Regions from separate parts of the Sporosarcina sp. FSL K6-5500 genome, predicted to be linked through region 2. Evidence: riboswitches for the same ligand, from Rfam matches in the RefSeq annotation. Region 2 holds a riboswitch; each other region holds the start of a gene.
The links. A riboswitch is a leader RNA that binds a small molecule or an ion and turns the genes downstream of it on or off. The one in region 2 is predicted to bind cobalamin.
Positions count from the first base shown of each region.

Region 1: it holds a riboswitch for cobalamin, as region 2 does, so the genes downstream of both, mmgD (citrate synthase) here and MKX62_RS07885 (hypothetical protein) in region 2, are expected to answer to the same signal.
Region 3: it holds a riboswitch for cobalamin, as region 2 does, so the genes downstream of both, MKX62_RS04825 (ABC transporter substrate-binding protein) here and MKX62_RS07885 (hypothetical protein) in region 2, are expected to answer to the same signal.

Region 1 is NZ_JBBOTP010000001.1:3,144,979-3,150,263, reverse strand. It holds gene mmgD (citrate synthase) at 29-1,159, opposite strand; cobalamin riboswitch at 1,400-1,597, opposite strand; gene MKX62_RS15160 (IS256 family transposase) at 2,278-3,462, shown strand; gene MKX62_RS15155 (hypothetical protein) at 3,576-4,838, opposite strand; gene MKX62_RS15150 (nucleotide excision repair endonuclease) at 4,948-5,285, opposite strand, start outside.
Region 2 is NZ_JBBOTP010000001.1:1,706,412-1,711,696, reverse strand. It holds gene MKX62_RS07895 (AraC family transcriptional regulator) at 222-1,112, shown strand; gene MKX62_RS07890 (MFS transporter) at 1,118-2,350, opposite strand; cobalamin riboswitch at 2,492-2,683, shown strand; gene MKX62_RS07885 (hypothetical protein) at 2,949-3,176, shown strand; gene MKX62_RS07880 (hypothetical protein) at 4,173-4,349, opposite strand; gene MKX62_RS07875 (translation factor GTPase family protein) at 4,470-5,285, shown strand, end outside.
Region 3 is NZ_JBBOTP010000001.1:1,113,184-1,118,468, reverse strand. It holds gene MKX62_RS04840 (transglycosylase domain-containing protein) at 1-530, opposite strand, end outside; gene MKX62_RS04835 (DUF1934 domain-containing protein) at 690-1,133, shown strand; gene argS (arginine--tRNA ligase) at 1,130-2,797, shown strand; cobalamin riboswitch at 3,470-3,654, shown strand; gene MKX62_RS04825 (ABC transporter substrate-binding protein) at 3,774-4,739, shown strand; gene MKX62_RS04820 (FecCD family ABC transporter permease) at 4,732-5,285, shown strand, end outside.

The DNA.
Region 1 (5,285 bases), 1.4 Mb from region 2:
GTGTATCGCTGTTGTGGTGAACGGCCAGTTACAACTCCCCAGTTGAATGATTGCTGTGTCGTTCGCCTATATAATGAACCCTTGGACGGTATAAACGATTATTTTCATGTTGTTCAATAACATGCGCACACAATCCTACTGTTCTCGAACCAAAAAAGATTGGTGTGTATAATGGGATTGGAATGCCCAGCATCCAATATACCGGTGCCGCGTAATAATCTAGATTTGGATAAAGTCCTTTCTCTCTCTCCATTATGGTTTCTCCCGCCTCACACATTCGGTAAAGGAGATCGTCACCCTTTAGCGCACATAACTCCTTTAAAGCATCCTTCATTACCAAGGCCCTTGGATCCATCTTTTTCATATAGACTCGATGACCAAACCCCATAATTTTCTCTTTATCACGTAAACGCTTTTCTAATAACAATTCAAATGCGTCAACAGAACCAGCCTCTAAAAGCATATTCATGACTGCTTCATTCGCTCCTCCATGTAAATAGCCCTTTAAAGAAGCAACCGCTCCAGTCAATGCACCATATAAATCCGAAAACGTCGAGGCAATTACCCTTGCGGTGAAGGTGGAATTTGGCATTTCGTGCTCGCTATAAAGTAGTAGCGACTGGTCAAAAATAGATTCTTCCAACTCTGTCGGTTTCCTCCCCGTAATCATATAAAGGAAATTAGCACTGTATGACAATTCTTTCAACGGGTGAATTTGTTCCTCTTCCTGTAAAATGTGAAAGCTGTTCGCAATTATTTCTGGAATTTTGCCAAGTAACTCGTAAGCTCTTTTTTTATTGATAGCTAGAGTGTGCTGATCAATTTCCTTATCATAGCCCGCTAAAGCAGATATCCCAGTTCGCAATGCGTCCATTGGATGTGTCTCTTTAGGCAATGCTTGCAAAATCTTTGTGACACCTTCTGGCACACCATGCTCTTTTTTCAATTTATCTGCCACATCTGCTTTTTCAGTATCAGACGGCAAGGTATTTTCCATTAGCAAGTGGACAATATCAAGATACCCTTTTGTTTTTGAAAGCTCGATTAAATCGTATCCTTTGATAATAATCTGACCCAATTCCGTATCGAGCAGCGAAATGGATGTTTCAGTGGCGATCACGCCTTCAAGTCCTGGTAAAAATGTAAGTGTATTCGTCAAACTATTTTCCCCCAATCTGAATGGTTATGACTCTGAGATTTGTAAACGCTTTCACTTCACCAAAAATTATCCTATTTGTATCTGTTCGCAGCGCTTCCCCTTATTTCTGACCATAAAAAAAACAACTTCATAAGAGAAGTTGTTAAAGAGCGCTAGAATCCCAACTAAAAGAAAGCTGCCTGTTAAAAATAGGCATAGCTCATCCGCGCGTCCTTAACACCCCCTATCCTCGTAGGTCAACATGTGTTATAAAAAGAGGCAGGTCTCCTGGCTAATGATCATTGCTATTCGTACCTTCCCACTTTTTTTAAAAAGCAGTGGTTTAAACGAAATCGCTCCCATTTACAGTTGCGGGACAGCGTCGGATTCTCACCGAACTTCCCTTTTAAGCAGACCAATACGTCAGTATTAATCCGCACCTATTTTTACACATATTCAATTATCGAAATATCCCCTTGACTATAACACAAACTTTTAAATATTCCAATTCTTTATTCATATCTAATTTCTATTGTTTCAGAGAGGCATTAAGTATACCGACTTCAAGAATGCGTAAACAATAATTGGATACTCTTTTCATTTATCATCACTTATCATTACTATTACATAAATGGGAAACGGGTATTCAATCCCCATTTACACACTATATATGTTGAATTAAAGAATTCCATTGAACCGCTACGGCGATCCCTGTTAAGGCGCCTTCGCTCAGTATATATACCGGATTCAACATATATAATTATAGTCAAGAAATCCGCAATCTAGGTTGCAGATTTCATCGCAGATAATGAAAAGCTCTTTCTCACATAGACCATCTAGCGAAGGCGCTACTTCGTGGTAGCCGGAGCGATAAGACTAAGGAGGGATGCAGTTCAATCCCTCCCATGTGGTCTTCTTTCTGGCTTATCGCGGGAGGCATCCACAAAGCGTCGAAGCGGTATTAGCGGGAATCCTAAACCATTCCAAGTACTAATGCTTTTTCAGTGACCTCCCAAAAGCCCTTGTAAAGCGCATAGAGAGTGTAAAATATCTTGTGTAAATGAATAAATACAAAAAGGAAGACCTTTTCTTGGTAGAATTAAGTCACCACAACCAATCCTAGAAAAGAGGTCTTCCCTATGACTCAGTTTACAGCAGATATTGTCCAAGCACTAGTCCAAAAACAAGATATTACCGAAGTTTTTCGTTCGCATTTAGAAACAGCGGTAAATGCGCTGCTCGCCACGGAGCTGACGGCTTTTTTAGATTATGAAAAATACGACCGAATCGGTTTTAATTCAGGTAATTCACGTAATGGTTCATATGAAAGAACGCTACACACGGAATATGGTGACCTCCAAATCACAATTCCCCGTGATCGCAACGGCGAGTTTAAACAACAGACAGTCGCACCTTATAAGCGGTCAAATGATACACTTGAATCATTTGTCATTCACATGTTTCAAAAAGGCGTGACCATGTCGGAAATTGCCGATTTAATCGAAAAAATGTATGGCCATCATTACACACGTCAAACAATATCTAATATGACACAGGTAGTGGGTGAACAAGTAGAGGCCTTTACTAAAAGGAAACTCAGTGCGCGCTACGTCTGTGTTTATTTAGACGCAACCTATATTTCTGTTCGACGTGAAACGGTCTCTAAAGAGGCTGTTTATATAGCTGTGGGCATTCGTGAAGATGGATCAAAAGAAGTAATTGCTTACACAATCGCTCCAACAGAATCAGCATTTAATTGGAAAGAGCTCTTACTAGAAACAAAAGAGCGTGGCGTTGAAGAAGTCCTTCTATTCCTTTCAGACGGCTTAACAGGTATGGTTGACACGATTACAAGCGTATTTCCTAAAGCGCAATTCCAAACATGTTTAGTGCATGTGGCGCGCAATATTTCACATAAAGTACGTGTTGAAGACCGTGCTGAGATTTGTGATGACTTCAAAACGGTTTACCGAGCTGATAATCAGGAAGCTGGGCAAGTCGCGTTAGATAATTTCTGTGAAAAGTGGAAAAAATCATACCCAAAGGTGACAAAATCACTCGCTACAAATGACCATCTACTTACCTTCTACAGCTTTCCAAAGTCAATTTGGCGAAGCATATACTCAACGAATTTAATCGAGTCATTTAACAAGCAAATCAAGAAATATACAAAGCGCAAAGAGCAGTTTCCGAACGAAGAAGCACTCGAACGCTTCCTAGTCTCGCAGTTTGAAGAGTACAACCAACGTTTCTCCACACGATGCCATATCGGTTTCGATCAAGCACGCGCAGAGCTGGCTGAGATGTTTGAAGTGAAAGAATAAAAAGTGTGATGATCATTAAGAAGAGGTCCGATTGTCATTTACACATAAATATTGACACTCCCAGCGCATACGCCATATTCATTTGTTCAACATATAGAATTAATTAACTGAACCTATATATCTCCTAAATCGACAATTTCCCCTGTCACCGCATCAACACATTCCGCCGCATCCAACAAGCCGCAAAGAATATACTTACCTGCGAACTCGTCATATACATAAGTCGGATCAAGCGTAATATATGGTATCATTTTCTCAAATGCTTCTTCAGGTGTTACGACCGCGTTTGCGGCAGGGAGAAAGGCTTCAAAAATCTCAAACATCGAGCCGTTATCAAGATAATTTAGCACCTTCATCGTTTCCGGATTCATGAAAACAACTACTTTTCGATTAAAAATCATTGGGTTTTCTTCATTTATTTCACAATGCGCTTCGATAAAGTTCTCTTGACAACGAAGTTGGGACAGCTTCCACTTCCCTGATTCATCAGGATATTCAGCCCGTAGGACATCCCGAACAACTTTTTTACTACGTTCAATTTGATCAGCCGACAACGTCAGTTTTTTACCTGCGTCGACGTTACCGAATGCTTCTTCTACGTTTGCTTCGGAAACAATTGTGATTTCTTCACGATCAATATTTTGTTCTAACGGTTTATTCCATTCGATTACTTCATCAATTTTAACTTCTGAACGCTCATGTTCCATAAATGGGATGATTCGGGCCCCGTCAACCGTTACGTACACTTCTTCCATTGCATAGACGGGAACAAAACGTTTTTCAGTTTCAGATGGAAACTTTATAAGTTGAAGCTGTTTTTTGACGATTGGTTCAATTTCTTCAAGTGTTAACGTGAATTTTGACTGCTCAACGAGATTTTGCGAAGGCATCGTTCCGTACGAATGATAAGAAGTCAGCTTGCCAACATCATCAAATTCAACTTCAATTATACAGCTCGGAGAAAAATAGATACCATCGATGTCTGATGTAAATTGAAACCCATTTGCATTCGCTTGCGTTAGTTTGAAATCCTGTTCGTACACCAATCCAGTTTCCTTTTCAAGCCATGCAGCGACTTCAGCAGCGGCTTTACCCGGAAAGTGCGTTTTTGTAGAAAATGATTCACCTTGTACGAATGACACATTACTAAAGTGTTGCTTTTGAATTGCATATTCAACAATCGCTGTTCCCTCGGGATTATAACCTTCTTCGATTGGCTCGTTTAACTCTTTAGGAAACCACTCCATAGTAAACGTATAGTAAGCATCCCCCATAGTATCTCGTACTTTATAAATCGTATGTCTTGCCATTCGGTAAGCATCCAAACCAAACTTTTCTTGCGCTTCATCGACAATCTTTTGTAGTCTCTTGTCCATGTTCCCACCCTTTTCCTATGTATTATTGAAATAAAGAACTTCATTCGTGTTGTTCAACATAAATGGTCAAAAATAAAAGCTGATTGCGCATGGCAGTCAGCTCTGTAGTTTATTCGAAAAATACTTTATCAAGATTATATTTCGCACGTTGTGTATTAATGATATACGTTTCATAAATTTCGCGTTCCATCGGGTCTTCGACAACGATAATCGCAATTTCATGCACTTCGTTACGATGATTTTTGATTGGAGAGACCGTGTCTTCAAAATGCTTCTTAACACGTTGGCGCAGTTTACGTGCTTTCCCAGCAAACAGCAATTCATCTTTGTTGTTATAAAACAAAATGATGCCGCCTTTATCACGTGGAATTTCATGTAAATCAATAAATCCATAAATTGGTTTTATCGGGGCAACATCGGCACCCATTTCTTGTTTACGTTGTACAA
Region 2 (5,285 bases):
CATTCAAATCTTGGATCATAGTAAAATAACTTCTCAAACTTTGATTATCCTATTTTTATAACGTATTACCAAAATAAAAAAGAGTCCCTATAGCCCAAAAATTGTATTCACATTCCCCTTCTAAATGATAGAGTTGCTATAGGACAGTTCCCTCTGTTAGGGATGATTAGCTATTTTATAGAGCAAAGAGGCAGGCGATTGATATCCAACAGTTAATTTTATTGCAGCATGTAATCGATTATGTGGAGGACCATATTAAAGAGGACATTAAACCTGAGGAACTAGCTAAACTGGTTGGTTATTCTCCTTATCATTTTTATAGAATTTTTAATAACCATGTTGGTTATACAATTATGGACTATGTTTTAAAAAGAAAACTGCAATACGCGTTATATGAATTAGTAAAAGGCGAAAAAATAATTCAAATTGCATTAGACTATGGATTTGAAACGCATTCTGGCTTTACAAAGGCTTTCAAGAAATATTTTGGCAGTCCACCAAGCTTATATAGGCTCCACTGTCCGCTATCATTGCCTCAAAAAATTGACCTTTTGAGCCTTAGGCAAAAAAAAGTAGGTGGCATTGTTATGCAACCGAAAATTGTTCAGAAACCAGCTTTTACTATTGCCGGTAAAACATTTGAGAGTGTTATCGAAAATGTCTTTTACACAAGAGATGCACCTGCCTTTTGGGACCAAAGAATTTCCCCGGATGAATCAATCGAAAGCACTCTGTACGAAGCACTATCTCCAAAAAAACATGGAGAATATTGTATCAATCTTAGTAGCGTCGAAATAGAAGATAGATTTACTTATTTATTCGCGGTAAATTATGATCGAGATGTTCAACTACCTGCTGGACTGACAAAACTGCAAATTCCAGATGCTACTTATGCAGTTTTTAGGACTCCACTTGTTGAAGTCGAACAGTTTGTCTCTTCCATCAAGGGAACTTGGCTCTATATTTTAGAAGATTGGCTACCTCAATCTCTTTATGAAGTCGATGAAACAAGCTATGACTTTGAATATTACGATGAACACTGTCATGACTGGGATTATGAAAAAATATATATGGAAATTTACTTGCCGATCAAAGAAAGAAATAGAGAGTGATCGATTCACTCTCTAGACTTGTTTAAGACAACTTTATATAAAAGTAATACAGGAGTTAACAAAATGGCACTAACAATGATAGCAATTTTTATCGTAAAGCTCGATGCTATAATCCCAATTACCGGACCACCTCCAATTTGACCAATAGCGTCCACTTGTCCCTTAACCGAAAAGAATGTTGCACGTACAGAGGAATCAGAAATAATTTTATTAAGCCAAATATCCTCTAATGGATACATGACTTGCCTTGTCACTTGAATGATTACATAAAAAATCAGCAAGCTGATCATATACGTTGAGAACGCAAAGCCAATTAATGAAATGACGATGAAGAAGCTGGCCACAAAAAGAACAACATAAATCTGCCTTAGATTTTGGTGGATAGCACTTCGATTCAGAAAATGGAGTGCTGCAAAGGAAATAAGCACGACAATGAACTGAATTCCCCCCATTATCACAACTAACTTCTCAATCGTTAACGAAGATATATTTGAGACCTCCAAAAAATGAGCGATCCATAATCGGTCAAAACCTTCACTATAAAACCCAATAAATAAAGCAATGAGAAATAGCATCCTTATGATGAAGCTCGCTTTGGAATAGGAAATAATATTGCCCATATTCTCCTTCATACTTCCCAGCGTAGATATTCTTCCTTCTTTATCTAACGGTTTGAAGTTTTCTTCTTTCATAAAAATCATTAAATAGACGGCTAATCCAATCATACATAGCCCGCCGATAATGATTGGTAGGTTAATCATAAAATAGCCCATTAAAATACTGAGCGGAATAGCTATAATTTGGCCAAGATTACCGGCCTTTGCCCCTTTTATAAATGCCAGTGAAGCACGTTCCTCCCCTATTTCATCTGCAATCCAGGCTTGCTGAGAGCCGCTAGTAAAGGTATAGCCAATCCCCCATGCAATTTGAGCCACTAGCACTGTTACAAAATAGGGAAATACCCCTTCAATTAAAAAACCGATTCCTATTAATATATACCCAATTATTAAAGATAACTTCCGACTTTTCAAATCCGAAACAACCCCAGTTGGAATCTCAAAAAGAAAAACGGAAAGCTCCAAAACGGTCCCAATTAACACAAGTTGAAGCGGATCAAGCTTTACAGTTTGCACATGGTACAACAAGTTCACCGTAAATATAAATGTGAAAAATAATTGTGATAAGAAGCATGTAGAAATGTAAACTCGATATGGATCTTTTGTTTTTATTTTATTCATTTTCTATCCCCCCAGCTTGATTATAGTAAGAGGGATAGACATTTTCTTGTCCAAATTTGCGGTAATGGGCCATTAATGAACCCCTTGTTTAGCAATCGTGTTAAGTCAGACAATATGTATGTTATAGTAAAAGCACAACTGAATAACGTGTAGAAATTAGGTGCTTTTTTACGTTTGTATAAAAGCTTAAAAGGGAAGTTCGGTGAAAAACCGACGCTGTCCCGCAACTGTAAATGGGAGTACTCTTTTCAAATCCACTGTTCGTTACGAATGGGAAGGGAAAAGAACGCGATGATCATGAGCCAGGAGACCTGCCTATTTCAGTACACACCAATTCCCTACGCGGATAGGAGGTGTTAAGTGCGGCTATGATCGAGCAATTTCTTGTAAAAGCCGCCGTACGAAAGAACGTAATACAAAAGAAACATAAGAGGACTCAATACCTCTTATTTCACTGTGCAGTCAATAGTGTACTTCTGTTTACGAACCATTCGTTACGGCAACAAGCGACCATACAAATTTACGCATACTAGCATCTTCCTTACGTTTAACTAGGAAGATGCTTTTTTATTTCCATAAAAGAAAGGGATTTTAGCCAATGAAACTTGGAACAAAAGAATATTATCTGGACGCATTCAAACATGTCTTAATGACAAATCTCATCATAAGCGAATCACAATCACTGTCTTCAACCTATTCTTATTACGAAGAACAGATTGGAAAAACAACGTCTATAAACGAAGAGGTAAAAAAACTTTATTCACGTAACCTCCAAAAAGCATTCGATGAAATCAAACACGAAGTAATCGGTTCACCAGAAGATTAAGCTTAAAAAAACAACCAGTAAATAACTGAATCCAACACTATATATGTTGAACAAATGAATACGGCGTATATGCTTTACAAGGGCTTTTGAGAGGCCACTGAAAAAGCCCCAATACTTAGAGCAAATTAGAATTCCTGCCAATACCGCTTCGACGCTTTGTGGATGCCTCCCGCGATAAGCCAGAAAGGAGACCGCTTTCAGTCTTATCGCTCCGGCTACCACGAAGACGCGCCTGCGCTGGGTGGTCTATGTGAGATAACGCATTTCATTATCTGGGATGAAATCTGCAACCTGGATTGTGGATTTCTTGACTATAATTATATATGTTGAATCCGGTATATATACTGAGCGAAGGCGCCTTAACAGGGGTAGCCAACCGAACAACGAAGAGTTCGGTTTGTATAATTTCTGCGTTCTTTGCAGAAATTATACAGTTAATGCCAAGAGGTTATTCCAGATAGGTTAAAGAATACCTCATCTGGCTTATGGCGGGAGGCATCTCCTAGCGCCGTAGCGGTTCAATGGAATTCTTTATTTCAATTTATATAATATCAACTAGTAATCACCTTACAATCTCGCCATATACATCTCAAAATTACATTTCTCTCGAAAATATACAACCTAGCGAAGGCGCGGCAAAGGCATCCCCAAAGCGCCAAGCGATCTACAATCCACAACCCGAATAACAGCTCTCTCATTATTGAGCACCACAACTGATTCAATAGGATTCTTTAATTCAACATATATAGCCGCTTCTTGTACAATTACTTTGGATTGCTTTGAATTGAACGACCTCTATATGATTACCGAGATGTCTTGATGTGTAGGGATGCGACAGGATTATCTAGGAGCAATGAACTGCAATTCCTAGCCACACTTGCCCATCGGTAAAGATGTTATAAATAGTTCGCCGAAAGCGGACTGGAAATGATCCAGTGAAAAAGGCATCAAAAAAAACGTGGCAGTCATAATAGACTTTCCACGCTTTTAATGTACTTACAGTTCCTGATAATTCCTCTGATGCGTACCACCGTCTTTTACATCCGCATGATACAACGCTTTCAAAGCAAAACTCTTCTCTAAGTCAAGCTCTGCCATTATCTGTTTCAGACGTTTTGACAGCTCTTTATCATTCTTTACAAGCTGTTCCATTTTCGTTCTTGAATATTTCAAAATCTGATTCCTCCTTCACATTCAGTTTGTCTTTACAGTATAACACCTATTTAAGGTCATTCGCCCAATTCAGATTTGCTATACTACTGGTAGTAGCAAGAATCGGACAGGAGTGACATCATGTATAAAACAATTGGCATACTTGCACATGTAGATGCAGGAAAAACAACTTTTTCTGAACAACTGCTTTATCATACAAAAAGCATTAAACAAAGAGGGCGCGTGGACCATAAAGACGCCTTCCTCGATAGCCATACAATTGAGAAAGAAAGAGGTATTACGGTTTTTGCAGACCAGGCATCCATTTCCTATAACGGATCTACCTACTACATTATCGATACACCTGGACACGTCGATTTTTCTCCTGAAATGGAACGCGCTATTCAAGTAATGGATTATGCCATTATTATCATTAGCGCAAGCGATGGCGTGGAAGGTCATACGGAAACCGTGTGGCAACTGCTCCGCAAACATCAGGTACCTACATTCTTTTTCATCAATAAAACGGACCGTGAAGGAACCGACATTGCAAGTGTACTCCATGAAATTCGCACCAATCTATCGGAAGACATCTGTGACCTTACATCCTCTTTCAATGAAGGAATTATGGAAGATGAACTCATTGAATTTATCGCAGAACGTGATGAAGCACTTCTTGAGACCTATTTGGAATCAGGTTACGACAACGATTTGTGGCTTGCAACATTAAAGAAAATGATTAGCGACAATAAAATCTTCGCCCTCTCCAGCGGTTCTGCACTCAAGGACATTGGTGTCATGGCGTTTTTCGAGAAGCTCGATTTATTGACAACAACTTCTTACGATGATGATAGTGATTTCGCTGCACAGGTCTATAAAATCCGCCATGATGACAGTGGTAACAGGGTCACTTTCCTTAAATCACTAAGCGGTACGCTAAGCGTCAGGGATGGAGTG
Region 3 (5,285 bases), 590 kb from region 2:
AAGTAAACAGTATTCAAATAACCTTCTAAGATGACATCTTTTTCGTAAAATATTTCCATTCGATAGGCATAAAGTGCTTCAGTGATTTTCCGTTTCCATGTCTTTTCAAACGTCAAATACAAGTTTTTCGCATATTGCATGGTAATTGTGCTGGCTCCTTCGACTTTGCGCCCGGATTTCGCATCTTTCAAAAGGGCGCCTGCAATCCGTCTATAATCAAAACCGTTGTGGCTATAAAAATTCTTGTCTTCTGTCGCAACGACTGCATCGATTAGAAACGGTGACATGTCATCGAGGTCTACCCAGTACCGTCGTTCCGCGGAAAACCGGTCGCCAATTTGCTTGCCATCTTTATCAAGAAAGACAGAAGCTTTTGGCACGCTTAAAGAAGGTGCGCCTGTAATTTGAGCATAGAGCCTGAGCGAAAGGAAGATGGTCAGCACCGCCATTATCATCGTGACGGATAGCAGCAACAGCCTTCGTAATGCCGAGCGTCTTTTTTTCTGTTTCACATATACTGTCCGTTGCATACGATCCCGTCCCGTCCATATCTTTGCATCTAGTATGGGACGCATGGAAACAGATTAAACGGAACATGCGTAAAAACATGCATTGCTCGGATAGATTGAAATGTAGACCGTAAAAAGGATATAATAAGAAGATGTTTTCATGAAAAGGACAGTGAGTATATGGAATCGCGGGAAAAAGGGCGATATGTAACGATTAAGCTCCATTCGTCAATTCGCCATCCAGGCCAAGACGAGGAGAAGCATGAATTGAATGCAAAAGGTTTGCTGATTGAAAAAGCAGGCAAATCTTATTTGAAATATGAAGAACAACAAAGTGGAAAGTCGATTCAAACAATTGTTAAATTGGATTCTACAGACGCACTTATTATGCGTCGCGGTGCAGTTACGATGCGATTGCCATTTGTTGCAGCTGGTGAACGTCCAGGAACGTACGGCAGTGGACCGGCGACGTTTGACTTAGTTGTCAAAACGGACAAGCTCGATTTCAAGGAGCAAGAAGACAATTCCGGAGGACGCTTCAATGTGCATTACGATTTGCATGCAGAAGGATCGCTTCTTGGAACATACGAACTGACTATTACATACACGGAGGGAACAATATGAACGCGGTAGAACAGATTCAACAAGAGGTAAAAGTGGCACTCCGTCAAGCTGTAATTGATGCGGGTTTGGCAGAAGAAACGGCAATACCGGACATTATGCTTGAAACGCCTAATAACAAAGACAACGGCGATTATGCAACGAACATTGCTATGCAACTGACAAAGTTAGCGAAAAAGCCGCCGCGTGCAATTGCGGAAGCGATACTTGAAAAACTAAATACGGATGGCACTTCGATCGAATCGATTGAAATTGCAGGTCCTGGTTTCATCAATATAAAATTAAAAACGGATTACTTAGGCGGCATCGTCAAGACCGTTCTTGAACAAGGCGAGAACTACGGCCGTTCAAACTTCGGCAATAAACAAAAAGTCCAAGTTGAATTTGTTTCTGCAAATCCGACAGGTGACCTTCACCTTGGACATGCACGTGGAGCTTCTCTTGGTGATTCTCTATCCAACGTTCTCGATTTCGCTGGCTACGATGTGGCACGTGAGTACTACATTAACGATGCGGGAAATCAAGTGCACAACCTTGCCAATTCTGTTGAAGCACGTTATTTCCAAGCACTCGGTTTGGATAAAGAAATGCCTGAAGACGGCTACCAAGGACCGGACATTATTAATATCGGTAAAATGCTGGCAGCTGAATATGGCGACAAATACGTCAACACGCCAGATGAAGAGCGTTATGCCTTCTTCCGCCAATATGGCCTGGAGCATGAATTAGAGAAGCTAAAAACAGACCTTGCGAATTTTCGTGTGTCATTTGATGTCTGGTTCTCTGAAACTTCATTGTATGAAAACGGCAAAATCGATGTTGCTCTTGATAAATTACGTGCCAACGGCCATGTCTTTGAAGAAGATGGCGCAACATGGTTCCGTTCAACAACTTTCGGTGATGACAAAGATCGTGTGTTAATTAAAAACGACGGTACTTACACGTATTTGACACCGGATATCGCGTACCATGAGGATAAATTGTTTCGCGGATTCGATAAACTTATCAATATTTGGGGCGCAGATCACCATGGTTATATTCCACGGATGAAAGCGGCAATCGAAGCGCTTGGTTACGGCAACGACACGCTCGAAGTCAGCGTCGTGCAAATGGTTCAGTTATATAAAGACGGTGAAAAGTTCAAGATGAGTAAACGTACGGGGAAAGCCGTAACCTTGCGTGAGCTAGTTGAGGAAGTTGGTTTGGATGCAGTCCGTTACTTCTTCGCAATGCGTTCAGGTGACTCGCAGATGGACTTCGACCTAGACCTAGCGATTTCTCAGTCGAATGAAAACCCTGTGTACTACGCACAATATGCGCATGCACGGATTTCATCAATCTTGCGCCAAGCTGATGAAAATGGCATGGCTGTATCTGTGGATAATGTTTCTTTATTGCAAGCTGAAAAAGAGTTGGAATTACTGAAGAAAATCGGTGACTTCCCGCAAGTAATCAGTGATGCAGCGAGAATCCGTTCACCACACCGCGTTGCAACATATATCCAAGAACTAGCGGCTACATTCCACAGCTTCTATAACGCAGAAAAAGTGCTGGACCCAGACAACCGCGAACTATCGGAAGCACGTCTAGCATTAATTACAATCACACGCACAACAATTGCAAATGCATTGAAACTTATTGGTGTTTCTGCTCCAGAAAAGATGTAATAAAATTGAACGCCATACTTGAGAGATTGTTATCTCTCAAGTAAGGCGTTTTTCACATGCAGATATTCTCCCTATATATGTTGAACAAATGAATACGATGCATGCTCTTTACAAGGGCTTTTGGAAGGCCGCTGAATAAGTCCAACTACCTGGAATGAATTAGAAATCCTGCTAATATCGCTTCGACGCTTTGTGGATGCCTCCCGCGATAAGCCAGAAAGAAGACCGCTTTCAGTCTTATCGCTCCGGCTACCACGAAGGCGCGCCTTCGCTGGATTGTCTATATAATAGAATGCACATTGCATTGTCGGGGAAAAGACCTGTAGCTCGTAGTATGTCTTTCTTCAATGAAATTAGTATAAAATAGTACTCACATTATAATCTCAGTCCAAACATCTCAAAATCACTTTCAATAATGTACACTCCAGCGCCGGCGCGGCAAAGGGGTAGCCGAAGCCATGAGACTGGATGCGAAGCGTCAATCCAGGCTCATGGCTAGAGGCATCCCCAAAGAGCCAAGCGATCTACAATCCACATTCCGAATTAATACTCTCTCATCATCGAGCGACACAACAGGTTCAACGGGATTCTTTAATTCAACATATCTAAATCTACAAATCTCCCTCACTATCGACACAATAAAAATTTGTAGTATACTGAAAGTTGTACAAAATACATACCAAACATAAAGGTGCCCCGCATTAAAAACGGGGTTAAAAGGGAAGTCGGTTCAATGCCGGCGCGGTCCCGCCACTGTAAGTGTGAGTTAGTCGCAATGTGTCACTGGAAAAAGTTCCGGGAAGACGCGGCAAGCCTTGAACACGAGCCAGGAGACCTGCCTTTATGGATCACACGTACCCTACGAGGATAGGATTAGTGAAAATCGACGTCACTGTGCGTCCAGATTTTTACTCAGCTTATTCCTCCGTAGCAATTACGGGGGATTTTTATTTGGAACAAACAGGAGGAAAACAACATGAAAAAGATTTGGCAATTAGGATTAACGGCATTTTTGGCAGTATTCTTGCTCGCAGCATGTGGAACAGCTACTACACCAGATAAGCCGAAAGTAGATGGGACACCGGAAGCCGAAGTGGTTAAAGCTGAATTCCCGCTTACGTTAACGGACTCGGTTGGTAATGAAATTACCCTGGAAACTGCACCGGCAACAATCGTTTCTATGGTGCCAAGCAACACGGAAATATTGTTTGAACTAGGTCTTGGGGATGCGATTGTCGGCGTCAATGACTACGATGATTATCCAGCAGAAGCACTTGAAAAAGAGAAAATCGGCGGCCAGGATTTCAACGTCGAAAAAATCGTTTCCATGAACCCTGAAATTGTTTTTGCGCATGAATCAGGACTTGGAAAAGGCAAAGAAGGACTGCAACAAATCCGCGATGCAGGAATCCCAGTCTTTGTTGTAAAAAATGCAGCAAATTTTGAAGAAACGTACACAACGATTGAAACAATCGGTCAAGCGACTGGTAAAACAGTAGAAGCAGAAAAAATCATTACGGATATGAAAGCAAAAGTAGAAGAAGTATTGGCGAAATTAGTAACAGTCGACAATAAAAAAACAGTTTTCGTTGAAACATCGCCAGCACCAGACATTTACACACCAGGAAAAAATACATTTATGGATCAAATGCTAGAAATGATCGGTGCTGAAAATATTGCTGCTGATCAGGAAGACTGGTTTATGATAGCTCCGGAAGAAATTATTAACCGTAATCCGGATGTAATTATCGTGTTGTATGATTATATCGAAACGGCAGTTGCAGACGTTTATGCACGCCCAGGTTTCGATACGATTACGGCAATTAAAGAAAAAGCTGTTGTTCAAGTTAAAGAGAATATCACGAGCCGTACAGGCCCACGTCTTGCTGAAGGGCTTGAAGAAATAGCAAAAGCCATCTACCCTGAGGCTTTCGGTGAGTAAATCCAGCGTTGCCTACATCGTTTCCGCCGCCGCACTCGTTGTGGCGGTGTGGCTCGGTGTGTCAATCGGGTCTGTGAAAATACCGATTAGTACGTTATGGAATGCGGAGGCGGATGCAACAGCTACCAATATTTTGTGGAAGATTCGTATGCCGCGTGTCGTGCTTGCCGGACTTGTCGGCGCATCGCTCGCGATTTCGGGAGCTGCTTTCCAAGGGTTGCTGAAAAATCCTCTCGCTGATCCATACACCCTCGGAGTGTCATCCGGCGCCTCGGTCGGTGCTGTTATGACGCTCTTTTTTGGTATTTCTATCCCGTTTTTAGGTACTTATACGCTTCCTATATTCAGTATGGTTGGTGCTGCATTAACAATGTTCCTCGTTCTTGGATTTGCACGCCTCGTTGACCGAGCGATGAAAATGGAAACAATTATTTTGACTGGAATCATTTTCGGTTCGTTCCTCGGTTCTGTACTATCACTTATGATAGCGCTCACAGGGGAAGAGTTGCGTCAAATTATTGGTTGGCTACTCGGCAGTGTATCAAT